Regions from separate parts of the Streptomyces sp. NPDC003284 genome, predicted to be linked through region 3. Evidence: riboswitches for the same ligand, from Rfam matches in the RefSeq annotation. Region 3 holds a riboswitch; each other region holds the start of a gene.
What was found. A riboswitch is a leader RNA that binds a small molecule or an ion and turns the genes downstream of it on or off. The one in region 3 is predicted to bind cyclic di-AMP.

Region 1 (4,798 bases), on a different contig from region 3:
TGGCCGCGAGCCCCACCCGGTCCACGAAGTCATGGTGCGTGAAGCGGTGGACGTCCTTGGCGGACAGGCGCGGGTAGGGCGCGAAGAAGCGGTAGTACTTGGACTCGTCCGACACCTGCTCGTAGAAGCTGACCAGCCGGTCGGCGTCCTCGGCGGTGATGGGCCGGATCCGTGCCGTGCCCCCGTCGCGCAGCACCACGTCGGCCTCCCAGTGGGCGGGGTACGCATGCCGGTCCGACGAGGTCTGCATGGGGCCCAGCGTACGGCTCGCCCCGGGCGGCGGCGCGAGGCGGTGTGTGGCGTACCCACACGGTGCCGCACGTATGGGAAACTGGTCTAGACAACCTGCTACACCTGAAGGGCAGCATCACATGGCTGAGCGCCGCGTCAACGTCGGCTGGGCCGAGGGTCTCCACGCCCGCCCCGCTTCCATCTTCGTCCGGGCCGCCACGGCCGCAGGGGTCCCCGTGACGATCGCCAAGGCCGACGGCAACCCCGTCAACGCGGCCTCCATGCTGGCCGTGCTCGGCCTGGGCGCGCAGGGTGGCGAGGAGGTCGTCCTCGCCTCCGACGCCGAGGGCGCGGAGGCCGCCCTGGAGCGGCTGGCCAAGCTGGTCGCCGAGGGCCTGGAAGAGCTCCCCGAGACCGTCTGAGCGGCCGGAGGGAACACACAGCGCGTCCGGGAACCGCGTCTCCCCCTGCGGGGCGGCGCGGTTTTCGTGTGTCCGCGTGAATTCCCCGCGCGGGAAACGGAAATAGGGCGCGGATATCGGCAGCACATTCCTTCCCGGCCCCTGCCGGTCCCTGCCGATTCCTGCCGGTTCTTTTCTACGGCACGCGTGTTAATTCCGTGTGCTCGATGTGTTGACGGGATGTTTCCGGGCGCTCGCCCGCTGCGCGGCGGTCATCCGCTCGGTGTGCAGGGCGGTCAGGGCGCGGGCGCGGGCGGCGTCGCCGCGTGCCACCGCGTCGACGATCGCCCCGTGTCCGGCCCAGGTCTCGGCCGGGTCGGCGGGGTCCGGCGCCCCGTACATCCAGGTGATCTTGTGCCGCAGCTGGGCCAGGGCGGCGGTCAGCGCGGGGCTGCCGCAGGACTGGGCCAGGGTCTCGTGGAACCAGGCGGCCAGGGACCGCAGCTCCTCGCCGCCCCCGCCCGCGGCCCGCTCCTGACCGAGCCTGACCAGGCCGCGCAGCACCTTCAGATGGCCCTCGGTGCGCCGCTGGGCGGCCCGCTCGGCGCCCAGCGGCTCCAGCAGCAGACGCATCTCCAGCAGGTCGGCGCCCTCCTGCTCGGTCGGCTCGGCCACGCACGCGCCCGCGTGCCGCCGGGTCACCACGAAGCCCTCGGCCTCCAGGGTGCGCAGGGCCTCGCGCACCGGGACGCGCGAGACGCCGTAGCGGCGGGCCAGGACCTCCTCGGTGAGCCGGCTGCCGCGCTCGTGCACCCCGGCGACGATGTCGTCCCGGATCGCCGTGCACACCGAGTGCGCCGGAACACGCATGTCCGACCTCCGTATCCCGTCCCGTGACCGTGGCCGTGTCCATGGCCGTGGCGCGCCCGTGGCGGACACGCCGCGGACGCGCATTCCGACGACTCTAGAACAATGCGCGGGAATTTCCGACGGCGTGACGGAATCCAGGGATATTTTTTGGACAGCCGGGATGCAGTGCGGCGGAGAAGAATACGGAGCGTGCCCGGAGCCGGAATTCAGACCTGCACGCCGTGCGTGCGGAGGTAGGCGATCGGGTCGACGTCCGAGCCGTACTCCGCGCCGGTGCGCGCCTCGAAGTGCAGATGCGGACCGGTGACGTTGCCCGTGGAGCCCGACACCGCGATCTGCTGGCCCGCGGCGACCTGCTGGCCCACCGTGACCCCGATGGACGACAGATGGCCGTACTGGGTGTACATGCCGTCGGCCATCCTGATGACGACCTGGTTGCCGTACGCCCCGCCCCAGCCGGTCTCCACCACCGTGCCGACGCCGACCGCGTGGACGGGGGTGCCGGTCGCGGCGTGGAAGTCGATGCCGGTGTGCGAGCCGGAGGACCACAGCGAGCCGCCGGTCTTGTAGCCGGTGGAGACGTAGGAGCCGGCGATGGGCGGCACGAAGGTGTTGAGGCGCTTGCGCTCGGCCTCGCGGTCGGCCCGCTCCTTGGCCTCGCGCGCCTGCTCGGCGCGCTCGGCGGCCAGCTTGCGCGCGGCCTGCTCGGCCTGCTTCTGCTGGGCGGCCTCCCACTGGGCGGCGGCCTGCGCGTCGACCCGCTCGGCGACGGTGTCGCCGAGGCTGATGACCGGGGTGAGGCCGGTGTCCGCGGGGGCGGGGGTCTCGGCGGCGAGGGCCGGGGAGGCGGCGAGGGTGCCGATGACGCCGGTGGTGGTGAGGGCAGCGACACCCGCCGCGCGGGCGGTGGTGCGCTGCACCCGGCCGGGACGGCGGTGCTTCCCGGTGGCGCGCGTGAACGCCATGTGGTGGCTGGTCCTTTCCTTCCCTCTCGCCTACCGGGTTAGCTGACGGGTTCGGAGCAGGAAGGTCTCCTACGGGTGCCGTGCGCGGCGCACGGTGCCCGATTCACCCCAGGGACTGAGTGGGTCCCCGGCTCCCCTGGCTCGCGCCGTACGGGGACTCGGCGATGACTGTCCGGTGCCGCGGCTGCGGCGCACTGCCCGACGAACAGCCGGACCGACGCTAGACGGGGCCGTGTTCCGCGCCCAAACGGATCCGGGTTTTTGTAGCGCACGCCACAGGGCAGACAGGGCGCCTCCTGCCCAATACGGACATGCCGGGGCCCCGGTGACGCTCCGGTCACCGGGGCCCCACGCGCGCGCGTGCCGCGCGGTGCGTCCTACTCGGCGGCGACCACGGTCACCGGGCCGACGCCGAGCGCCTCGACCGGCTCCTTGATCTGCGCCGCGTCCCCGACGAGCACCGTCACCAGGCGGTCCACCGGGAAGGCGCTGACGACCGCGGCGGTCGCCTCCACCGTGCCGGTCTGCGCGAGCTGCTGATAGAGCGTCGCCTGGTAGTCGTCGGGCAGGTGCTGCTCGACCTGGTCGGCGAGTGTGCTCGCCACGGCGGCGGCCGTCTCGTACTTGAGCGGCGCCACCCCCACCAGGTTCTGCACGGCCACGTCCCGCTCGGCCTCGGTGAGCCCCTCGGCGGCGAGCTTGCGCAGCACCGTGAAGAGGTCGTCCAGGGCCGGTCCGGTGTTCGGCGTGTCGACCGAGCCGCTGATGGCGAGCATGGCCGCGCCGGTGCCGTCGGGCGCCGAGCGCAGCACCTGGCCGAAGGACCGCACGCCGTAGGTGTAGCCCTTCTCCTCGCGCAGGACGCGGTCCAGACGGGAGGTCAGGGTGCCGCCCAGGCAGTAGGTGCCGAGCACCTGGGCGGGCCACACGCGGTCGTGCCGGTCGGGTCCGATCCGGCCGATGAGCAGCTGGGTCTGGACGGCGCCGGGGCGGTCCACGATCACCACGCGGCCGGTGTCGTCGGCGGTGACCGGCGGCACCGGACGCGGCTCGGCCGGCGAACCGGTCCAGGCGCCCAGGGTCTCGCCGAGCAGCTCGTCGAGGTCGATGCCGGTGAGGTCGCCGACGACGACCGCGGTGGCCGTGGCGGGGCGCACGTGCCGGTCGTAGAAGGCGCGGACGGCGGCGGCGTCGACGGCGGCGACGGTCTCCTCGGTGCCCTGGCGCGGGCGCGACATGCGGGCGGTGGCCGGGAACAGCTGCCGGGACAGCTCCTTGGCAGCGCGGCGGGAGGGGTTGGCCAGCTCGTGCGGGATCTCGTCGAGCCGGTTGCGCACCAGCCGCTCGACCTCGGACCCGGCGAACGCGGGCGCCCGCAGCGCGTCGGAGAGCAGCGCGAGCCCCTTGGCCAGCCGGGAGGCCGGGACCTCCAGGCTGAGCCGTACGCCGGGGTGGTCGGCGTGCGCGTCCAGGGTGGCGCCCGCGCGCTCCAGCTCGGCGGCGAAGTCCTCGGCGGAGTGCTTGTCGGTGCCCTCGGAGAAGGCCCGCGCCATGATCGTGGCGACGCCGTCCAGACCGGCCGGCTCGGCGTCCAGGGGCGCGTCGAGGAGCACCTCGACGGCGACGACCTGCTGGCCGGGGCGGTGGCAGCGCAGCACGGTGATGCCGTTGTCCAGGGTGCCGCGCCCGGGGGCCGGGAACGCCCACGGCCTGGCCTCGCCGGCCTCGGGGCGGGGGTGGAACTCCATGGTGGCCAGCTCGGTCACTTCGCCGTCTCCTCGGTGTCGTCCTGGGCGTCGGGGGTGTCGTCCTGGGCGTCGGGGGCGGTCGGCTCGTAGACGAGGACCGCGCGGTTGTCGGGGCGCAGCCGGGTCTTGGCGACCTCCTGGACCTCCTCGGGCGTCACCTCCAGGACGCGCTGGACGGCGGTGAGGGCGAGCTGCGGGTCGCCGAACAGGACGGCGAAGCGGCACAGTTCGTCGGCGCGGCCCGCGACCGTGCCGAGCCGGTCCAGCCACTCGCGCTCCAGCTGGGCCTGGGCGCGCTCCAGCTCCTCGGCGGTGGGGCCCTCCGCGGCGAAGCGGGCCAGCTCCTCGTCGATGGCGGCCTCGATGACGGGGACCTCCACGTCACCGGAGGTCTTGACGTCGAGCCAGCCCAGGGAGGGTGCTCCGGCCAGCCGCAGCAGGCCGAACCCGGCGGCCACGGCGGTGCGGTCGCGGCGCACCAGCCGGTTGTAGAGCCGGGAGGACTCGCCGCCGCCCAGGACGGTCAGGGCGAGGTCGGCCGCGTCGCACGCGCGCGTGCCGTCGTGCGGGAGGCGGTAGGCGG
Region 2 (4,798 bases), on a different contig from region 3:
CGGGACCGGGGGGTGGAGAGAACCGGCGGGAAGAGGCACGTCGGGCCCCGGCCGACCGGGGCCGGGGCCGGATCCGGGTAGGCGGGCCTGGCCGACCCGGCGTACCAGCCGACCCGGCGTACCAGCCGACCCGGTGCACCAGCCGACCCGGTGCACCAGCCGACCCGGTGCACTAGCCGACCCGGTGGACCACCGCGTCGCACAGCTGGAGCAGGGCCACCTTGGCGCCGCACTCCTTCAGCGGGGCCAGCGCGGCCCGCGCCTCCTCGGCGTAGCGGACGCTGTCCCGCCGGGCCTGTTCGAGCGCGGGATGGGCGCGCAGCGCGGTCAGCGCCTCGGCGTGCCGGGCGTCGTCGCTCAGGTCGGAGTCGAGCAGTTCGCACAGCGCGATGTCCTCGGCGAGCCCGAGCCGGGCGGCGCGCTCGCGCAGCCGCAGCACCGGCAGCGTGGCGACGCCCTCGCGCAGGTCGGTGCCGGGGGTCTTGCCGGACTCCCGGGAGTCGGAGGCGATGTCGAGCACGTCGTCCGCGAGCTGGAAGGCGACGCCGAGCCGCTCCCCGTACTGCGTCAGCACGTCCACGACCCTCTCGTCGGCGCCGGACATCATCGCGCCGAACCGGCACGAGACAGCCACCAGCGAACCGGTCTTGCCGCCCAGCACGTCCAGGTAGTGGTCGACCGGGTCCCGGCCGTCCTGCGGTCCGGCGGTCTCCAGGATCTGCCCGGTGACGAGCCGTTCGAACGCGAGCGCCTGGACCCGGACGGCCTCCGGGCCGAGGTCCGCGAGGATCTGGGAGGCGCGGGCGAAGAGGAAGTCGCCGGTGAGGACCGCGACCGCGTTGTTCCAGCGGGTGTTGGCGCTGGCCACCCCGCGCCGCACGGCGGCCTCGTCCATCACGTCGTCGTGGTAGAGCGTGGCCAGGTGGGTCAGCTCCACGACCACGGCCGAGGGCACGATTCCCGGCGCGTCGGGGTCGCCGAACTGGGCCGCGAGCATCACGACCAGCGGCCGGAACCGCTTGCCGCCCGCCTTGACGAGGTGCTGGGCGGCCTCCGTGATGAACGGGACCTCGCTCTTGGTGGCTTCGAGCAGCCCTTCCTCGACAGCCGCCAATCCGGCCTGGACATCGGCTTCGAGAGCCTGGTCCCGCACGCTCAGCCCGAACGGCCCGACGACGGTCACGAGGGGTCTCCTGTCTGCTGGTGTCTGCTGGCGCTTACACGGTTTGTCGATAGGTCGCTGCCATCACTCAAGTCAGCGTATCCGGTCACGTTTCGATCACCGATAGCGCCCACCGATACAGGCCAGGTGGTATCGGATCACGACCGATATGTTTTCGATCACCACGTATGAACAGATATTTATCGACTTGCTCTTCCCTGCCTCTCCCTCGCCACCCCCGCCCCCCTTCCACCTTCCCCCTCCCCCACTTCCCCCTCCTCCAGCCTCCTCCCTCACTCCCCCCACCGCGCCCACTCTCCTCCTACACGCCGCCCGTGCCCACGTACGTACGAACAGGGCCAGGGCCTCACCGACCGTGATGCCCGTCACTTCCAGCCCTACGAGTCCGATTTACCCTTATTAGTATTTCAATTCCCCTTGGGGGCAAATGCTCCTGGCCGGATTATTCCGTGAGCTGCATCACGCGCACCTCCACCCCCCGCCACGGCCCGCCGACCCCCCGCTCCCCGTCCCCCGCAAGCGAGTTGACCCTTGGCAATCGCAAAGGATCAAGCGGCCAAAATGCCCTGGATCAAGGTCAACTAGGACGATGTATGCATCAGGTACTTGTTCGGGACATGTGCTCTCGCATACGTTCCGGGCCAGTCGAGCGGACGCCGAATCCTGCCAGCGCTCGATGACCACCCACCGACAGCTCATGGCAGGAGCGGGGGACCCAGGTAAGTCGCCGGGCCGGAGCGCCGTACGTCCTACGTCGTACGCCGCGCCGGAACGGCTCGGGGTGAAGCCGTGCTCTCCGGAGCCGGCCGGGCACCTCCCCGCCCGAACCCGACAGCTCACCTCGCAGGCGACGGAGAGGAAATCCCCATGTCTGCACGTCGTCCCAGCCGCTCCCGCGCCGCTCGTCTCGTCCGCACCCTCGCCGTCTCCGGCACCGGTGCCGCGATCCTCGCCCTGCCGCTGATCGGGGCGTCCGGCGCCTCCGCGGCCACCCCGACCGCCGCCACCGCCACCACGGCGAGCACGGTCGCCTACCCGAACACCCTGGACGGATGGATCCGCGAGTCGCTCGCGGTCATGGCCCAGAAGGGCATTCCCGGCACGTACAACGGCATCCACCGCAATGTGATGCGCGAGTCCTCCGGCAACCCGCTGGCCATCAACAACTGGGACTCCAACGCCGCCGCGGGCATCCCCTCCAAGGGCCTGCTCCAGGTCATCCAGCCGACCTTCAACGCCTACCACGTGGCCGGCACGTCGTTCGACATCTACGACCCGGTCGCCAACATCACGGCCGCCTGCAACTACGCCGCCGCGCGCTACGGCTCCATCGACAACGTCAACAGCGCGTACTGACGGGCAGCCGCGTGCCGGCCGGCACGCGGCGGGCTCAGACGAACAGACGATCGAGGACGACGGCGACGCCGTCGTCCTCGTTCGACGTGGTGACCTCGTCGGCGACCGCCTTCAGCTCCGGGTGGGCACCCGCCATCGCCACCCCCCGGGCCGCCCACCGGAACATGGGGATGTCGTTCGGCATGTCGCCGAAGGCGAGGGCGTCCCCGGGGCCGAGTCCCAGCCGCGCCGCGGCCAGCGCGAGACCGGTCGCCTTGGTGATGCCGCAGGGCTGGAGCTCGACGGTCCCCGGGCCCGACATGGTCACCGAGGCGAGCGGGCCGACCGCGCCGCGGGCCGCCGCCGCCAGCTCGTCGTCGGACAGCCGGGGGTGGCGCAGCAGCACCTTGCTGATGGGCGCGCGCCACAGTTCCTCGCGCCGCCCGACCCGCTCGGCGGGCAGCGTCGGGTGCGGCATGCGGTACCCCGGCTCGATGAGCGTGCGGCCGTCCACGCCGTCCTGGTCGACCGCCGCGTACACCTCACCCACCTCCGCCTCGATCTTGCCGAGCGCGGTCTCGGCCGTCTCCCGGTCGAGCGTGACCGACCACAGCATGCGGTCGGCCCCGGCGTCGTAGAGCTGGGCGCCCTGGCCGCACACCGCGAGCCCGGTGCCGCCGAGGGACCTCAGCAGCGGGCGGACCCGCGGCGCCGGCCGTCCGGTGACGACGAGGTGCCGGGCACCGGCCGCCGCCGCCCGGCCGAGCGCGGCGCGGGTCCGCCCGGACACGGAGTCGTCGCCGCGCAGCAGCGTGCCGTCCAGGTCGGTGGCGATGAGGGCGTACGCGGGGGCAGCGGATGCGGGCATGATCAGAGAATACGGATCCGCCAGGCGGGTGACGGGCGGAAACCGGACGACGTCCCTCCGCCGTGTCGTCGGGAGACTCCTCGGACCCTGCCCAAGACAGCGGCCTCCCCCGTAACGTGTGGCGCGACCACATGAACGTGTGGCCAGACACCCATGTCCCCCATGGAACACCGGCACACGAAAGAGAGGCAGTACCCGATGCCCCCCTTCGAGGTCCCCGAGGGCGACCCCTTCGGTCCGCACAACCTTCCCTACGGTGTCTTCTCGCGCGCCGGATCGCAGGAGCGGACCGTGGGCGTCCGGCTCGGCGACCACGTCCTCGACGCGGGTGCGGCGGCGCTGGCACTCGGCTCCCCGTACGCCGCCCTGCTCGCGCGGCCGACCCTGAACCCGCTGCTCGCCGCGGGCCGCACCGCCTGGTCGGACGTGCGGCGCGCGCTGACGGCGTGGGTGACGGTGCCCGCGCACCAGGAGACCGTGGCCCCCTTCCTGCACCCGCTCTCCTCGGTGACCCTGCACCTGCCCTTCGAGGTCGCGGACTACGTCGACTTCTACGCGTCCGAGAACCACGCGCGCAACGTCGGGCAGATCTTCCGCCCGGACGCCGAGGACTCCCTCACCCCCAACTGGAAGCACCTGCCGATCGGTTACCACGGCCGCTCGGGGACGGTCGTCGTCTCGGGCACGGACGTCGTACGCCCCTCGGGACAGCGCAAGGGCCCCGCCGACCCCGCGCCCGTGTTCGGCCCGTCGGTCCGGCTGGACATCGAGGCCGAGGTCGGCTTCGTGGTCGGGGTGCCCTCGCGGGCCGGGCAGCCGGTGGCGCTGGCGGACTTCCGCGAGCACGTGTTCGGGCTGTGCCTGCTCAACGACTGGTCGGCGCGGGACGTGCAGGCGTGGGAGTACGTCCCGCTCGGCCCGTTCCTCGGCAAGTCCTTCGCCACCTCCGTGTCGGCGTGGATCACCCCGCTGGACGCGCTGGAGGACGCGCGGACGGACCCGCCGCACCGCACGCACCCGCTGCTGCCCTACCTGGACGACACCGGCGAGGAGCCTGGCGGCTACGACCTGCGGATCTCCGTCGCGATCAACGGCCACACGGTGTCCGAGCCGCCGTTCTCCACGATGTACTGGACGGCCGCGCAGCAGCTCGCCCACATGACGGTCAACGGCGCCTCCCTGCGCACCGGCGACCTGTACGGGTCGGGCACGGTGAGCGGACCGGAGCCCGGCCAGCGCGGCTCGCTCTTGGAACTCACCTGGAACGGTCGCGAACCGCTCGAACTCCCCGACGGCAAGCGCGCGTTCCTGGAGGACGGGGACGTGGTGACACTGACGGCGTGGGCGCCGGGCGCGGACGGGGTCCGGGTCGGCCTGGGCGAGGTGAGCGGGCGGATCGTGGCGGCGGGCTG
Region 3 (4,798 bases):
AGAACCCGGCCCACCACGACGAGCCCGCGCACGCCAAGGGCAAGACCGGCATCCCCGGCGAGCGCAAGGCCGAGCTGATGACGCATCTGCTCAACATCGACCCGCCGGACCACACCCGGCTGCGACGTCTGGTCAGCAAGGCGTTCACCCCCCGCAGGGTCGCCGAGTTCGCGCCGCGCGTGCAGGAGCTGGCGGACGGCCTCATCGCGTCCTTCGCCGGGCGCGGCACCGCAGACCTCATCCACGAGTTCGCGTTCCCGCTGCCCATCTACGCCATCTGCGACCTGCTCGGCGTCCCGCGCGAGGACCAGGACGACTTCCGGGACTGGGCGGGCATGATGATCCGTCACGGCAAGGGCCCCCGGGGCGGAGTGGCCCGGTCGGTGAAGAAGATGCGCGGCTATCTGGCCGAGCTGATCCACCGCAAGCGGGCCGCCCTGCCCGCCGAACCGGAGCCGGGCGAGGACCTCATCTCCGGGCTCATCCGCGCCTCCGACCACGGCGAGCACCTCACGGAGAACGAGGCCGCCGCGATGGCGTTCATCCTTCTCTTCGCCGGTTTCGAGACGACCGTCAACCTCATCGGCAACGGCATGTACGCCCTGCTCACCCACCCCGGTCAGCGGGCGCGGCTCCAGGAGTCGCTGGCCGCGGGGGAGAGCGGACTGCTGGAGACCGGCGTCGAGGAGCTGCTGCGCTACGACGGGCCGGTGGAGCTGGCCACCTGGCGGTTCGCCACCCGGGCGCTCACGCTCGGCGGACAGGACATCGCCGCGGGCGATCCGGTGCTGGTGGTGCTGGCCGCCGCCGACCGCGACCCGGAGCGGTTCTCCCACCCCGACACGCTCGACCTCGCCCGCGGCGACAACCAGCACCTGGGGTACGGGCACGGCATCCACTACTGCCTGGGCGCCCCGCTCGCCCGCCTGGAGGGGCAGACCGCGCTGGCCACCCTGCTGACCCGGCTGCCGGACCTGCGTCTCGACGCGGAACCGGCCGAACTGCGCTGGCGCGGCGGGCTCATCATGCGCGGACTGCGGACTCTCCCGGTCGGCTTCACCCCCGTCCCGGTTCCCGCCCCTGCCCCCGCCGCCGCCCCGGCCCCCGCCCCCGGGACGACCACCGGGAACGGCCCCGTTCCCGGGCGCTGACGGCGGTGAACATGACGCGTGTTCAACTATGTGATGTTCATGTGATCTGCGCGGCATGAACTTGTGACAAGTGATCGTCACCCGATACTTTCACCCATCAGCGTGACGCCGGGGCCCTCCCGTCCCGCCGCCGCGCCGTCACTGCCGTCGTGCGAAAGGTCTCCAGATGCTCTCCGGGAACGGTCGTCACCGTCGCCCCCGCCAGGCTCCGGCCCTCCTCGTCGCCGCCGGAGTGACCGGCTCGGCCATCGCCATCCCGCTGGTCGCCGCGTCCGGCGCCAGCGCCGCCGACGGCACCACCTGGGACAAGGTGGCGCAGTGCGAGACCGGCGGCTCCTGGAGCGCCGACAACGGCCACGGCTACTACGGCGGCCTGATGCTCACCCAGGACGACTGGGAGGCGTACGGCGGCCTCTCCTACGCGGCCAGCGCCGACCAGGCCAGCCGCTCCCAGCAGATAGCCGTGGCCGAGAAGATCCTCGCCGACAAGGGGCCCGGCACCTGGCACACCTGCGGGCTGCTGGCCGGGCTCACCAAGAGTTCCGGTACGGCCGACGTCGACACGGGCGTGGGCGGCGACTCCTCGACGTCCGGCGACGGATCCACCTCGTCGGACAAGGACGGCAAGGGCGACAAGGGAGATAAGGAAGGCAAGGGGGACAAGGACGACAAGGGGTCCACCTCGTCCGGAACCTCCGGCTCCACGGGCAAGGGCGGTGACTCCGGCGGCTCCGGCGGCTCCGACGCGTCCGGGAAGCCTCGTACCGGCGAGGGCGGTCTGTCCGACTCGCCCCAGGACGCCGACAACTCATCCGGTTCGTCCGGCTCTTCGCCGGACACCACCCAAACGCCCGGATCCTCGCACGGGACCGACGCGTCGCACGGCGCCACCACCGGACCGTCCGACGGCCCTTCCTCGCCCGCGAAGACGGGCGGTCCGGCCGGGTCCGGCACCTCTCACGGCACCGGCACGCCCGACGCCACCTCGTCCACGGGCACCGGGGACCAGGATCGTGACAACTCCGGCGATGCGGACAACTACGTCCAGGACATCGGCTCTTCGGCGCTCGTCGACACCGGCGCGCTCGGCTCCGGCGGCCGCCACCGCGGCGGCAGCGCCGACGAGGGCGCGACAGGCGGCGCCGCGGACGCCACGGGCGGGCGGCACGCCTCCGGGGGCGGCGGCGCGCACGCCTCGTCCGCCGACTCCTACACCGTGCGCACCGGCGACTCGCTCACGTCCATCGCCGACTCCTTCGGCCTGCACGGCGGGTGGCACACGCTCTATGACGCCAACAAGGGCGCCATCGGGGCCGACCCGGACCACATCGTCGCCGGTCAGAGCCTGGATGTCCCCACCGAAAACGCCCAAAAGTAGCGGGAGTTCACGTCACACTTCGCCTTGTATGTCCTATTCGGTGAAAGTGTGGGATGAGTCTCAGAAGCCCTGATCGTCTTTGAAATCCGGCGGATCACCTGTCTACGGTCATGACCGCTCGCCACCGCGAGCCCCGGCTGCCGCAACGCCGAATCCTGCCAGCGGCCGTACGGGAACAGTCGTCGCGTCAAGCGCCGCAGGCAGGAGCGGGGGACCCAAGGTAAGTGCCGCGCCGGGCAGTTGACCGGAGCGGCTGGGGGTGAAGCCGTGCCTCTCGGAAGGCACGGCCGGGCAACTCAACCGGCCCGAACCCGACAGCTCACCTCGCAGGCGTCGGTGAGGGGATCCTTCCATGCTGTTTTCCGGCAAGGGCAAGCACCGTCGTCCGTCCAAGGCCACTCGCGCCATCGCACTCGCCGGTGTCACCGGCGTCGCCGTCGCCGGTCCGCTGATGGCGGCCGGCAACGCCTCCGCCGCCACCGCCTCCGAGTGGGACGCGGTCGCCCAGTGCGAGTCCGGCGGCAACTGGTCGATCAACACCGGCAACGGCTTCTACGGCGGCGTCCAGTTCACCAACTCCACCTGGGCCGCCTTCGGTGGCACCGCCTACGCCCCGCGCGCCGACCTGGCCAGCAAGTCCCAGCAGATCGCCATTGCCGAGAAGGTCCTCGCGGGCCAGGGCAAGGGCGCCTGGCCGGTGTGCGGCAAGGGCCTGTCCGGCGCCGCGTACTCGGGCGGCAGCTCCTCGTCGTCCTCCTCTTCCTCGTCGTCCTCGTCGTCTTCTTCCTCCTCCTCTTCGTCGTCCTCCTCTTCGTCGTCCTCGTCGAAGAAGAGCAGCACCACGACCCGCTCCACCGAGCAGCAGGCCGCGGGCCGCTCCGCCGACCGCCCGGCGCCGAAGAAGACCGTCACCACCCCCACCGGCAAGAAGGTGAAGAAGGGCGACGGCGAGTACAAGGTGACCGCCGGCGACTCGCTCAGCTCCATCGCCGCCGCCCACCACGTCCAGGGCGGCTGGGAGAAGCTCTTCCAGCTGAACAAGGACATCGTCGACGACGCCGACCTCATCTACCCGGGCCAGCAGCTGCACCTGAAGTAAGGCGCGGCGGCCACCGCCCCACCCCCCCCGTCCCCACGGGCTCCCCGCCCCGGCGCGTTCTCCCCCGTACGCGCCGGGGCGGGGGCATTTCACCTTCCGTTCGGACCCCCGTTCCCGTCTTCTTTGTTCCGTGCTGAAACAATGTGTACGGTCACTCTGTCCACGGGACGGTCGGTCGGCCGGTCGGCGGCCCGGGACGGTTAGGCTCTAGTCGCTCGGCTCACAAGCCCCGCACTTTCAGCGTCACATCCACGAAGGAGATGCTCGTGCCGTCCATCGACGTCGTCGTAGCCCGGGAAATCCTGGACTCCCGAGGCAACCCCACGGTCGAGGTCGAGGTCGGCCTCGACGACGGCAGCACGGGTCGTGCCGCCGTCCCCTCCGGCGCCTCCACGGGCGCCTTCGAGGCCATCGAGCTGCGTGACGGTGACCCCAACCGTTACCAGGGCAAGGGCGTCGAGAAGGCCGTCCTCGCCGTCATCGAGCAGATCGGCCCGGAGCTCGTCGGCTACGACGCCACCGAGCAGCGCCTGATCGACCAGGCCATGTTCGACCTGGACGCGACCGACAACAAGGGCTCGCTCGGCGCCAACGCCATCCTCGGCGTCTCCCTCGCCGTCGCGCACGCCGCCTCCGAGGCGTCCGACCTCCCGCTCTTCCGCTACCTGGGCGGCCCCAACGCGCACCTGCTCCCGGTGCCGATGATGAACATCCTGAACGGCGGCTCGCACGCCGACTCCAACGTGGACATCCAGGAGTTCATGATCGCCCCGATCGGCGCGGAGTCCTTCTCCGAGGCCCTGCGCTGGGGTGCCGAGGTCTACCACACCCTCAAGAAGGTCCTGAAGAACAAGGGTCTGGCCACCGGTCTGGGCGACGAGGGCGGCTTCGCCCCGAACCTGGGCTCCAACCGCGAGGCCCTGGACCTGATCCTGGAAGCGATCAAGGAAGCCGGTTACACCCCCGGCGAGCAGATCGCCCTCGCGCTCGACGTCGCCGCCTCCGAGTTCTACAAGGACGGCAAGTACCTCTTCGAGGGCAAGGAGCGTTCCGCCGCCGAGATGACGGAGTACTACGAGGAGCTGGTCGCGGCCTACCCGCTGGTCTCCCTGGAGGACCCGCTGTTCGAGGACGACTGGGCCGGCTGGAAGGTCCTCACCGACCGTCTCG

Region 1: another riboswitch for cyclic di-AMP. It lies ahead of ACWDYF_RS17580 (M23 family metallopeptidase); the one in region 3 lies ahead of ACWDYF_RS12765 (LysM peptidoglycan-binding domain-containing protein).
Region 2: another riboswitch for cyclic di-AMP. It lies ahead of ACWDYF_RS30605 (transglycosylase SLT domain-containing protein); the one in region 3 lies ahead of ACWDYF_RS12765 (LysM peptidoglycan-binding domain-containing protein).

Annotation. Positions count from the first base shown of each region.
Region 1 covers NZ_JBSFSI010000007.1:194,741-199,538, forward strand. Annotated here, with positions in the region: gene ACWDYF_RS17565 (bifunctional acetate--CoA ligase family protein/GNAT family N-acetyltransferase) at 1-250, opposite strand, end outside; gene ACWDYF_RS17570 (HPr family phosphocarrier protein) at 372-653, shown strand; gene ACWDYF_RS17575 (GntR family transcriptional regulator) at 843-1,502, opposite strand; gene ACWDYF_RS17580 (M23 family metallopeptidase) at 1,709-2,467, opposite strand; cyclic di-AMP (ydaO/yuaA leader) riboswitch at 2,480-2,641, opposite strand; gene ACWDYF_RS17585 (M16 family metallopeptidase) at 2,845-4,233, opposite strand; gene ACWDYF_RS17590 (M16 family metallopeptidase) at 4,230-4,798, opposite strand, start outside.
Region 2 covers NZ_JBSFSI010000019.1:117,657-122,454, reverse strand. Annotated here, with positions in the region: gene ACWDYF_RS30610 (polyprenyl synthetase family protein) at 173-1,183, opposite strand; cyclic di-AMP (ydaO/yuaA leader) riboswitch at 1,859-2,048, shown strand; gene ACWDYF_RS30605 (transglycosylase SLT domain-containing protein) at 2,051-2,539, shown strand; gene ACWDYF_RS30600 (HAD-IIB family hydrolase) at 2,574-3,386, opposite strand; gene fahA (fumarylacetoacetase) at 3,585-4,798, shown strand, end outside.
Region 3 covers NZ_JBSFSI010000005.1:83,610-88,407, reverse strand. Annotated here, with positions in the region: gene ACWDYF_RS12775 (cytochrome P450 family protein) at 1-1,151, shown strand, start outside; gene ACWDYF_RS12770 (transglycosylase family protein) at 1,318-2,529, shown strand; cyclic di-AMP (ydaO/yuaA leader) riboswitch at 2,712-2,877, shown strand; gene ACWDYF_RS12765 (LysM peptidoglycan-binding domain-containing protein) at 2,882-3,628, shown strand; gene eno (phosphopyruvate hydratase) at 3,895-4,798, shown strand, end outside.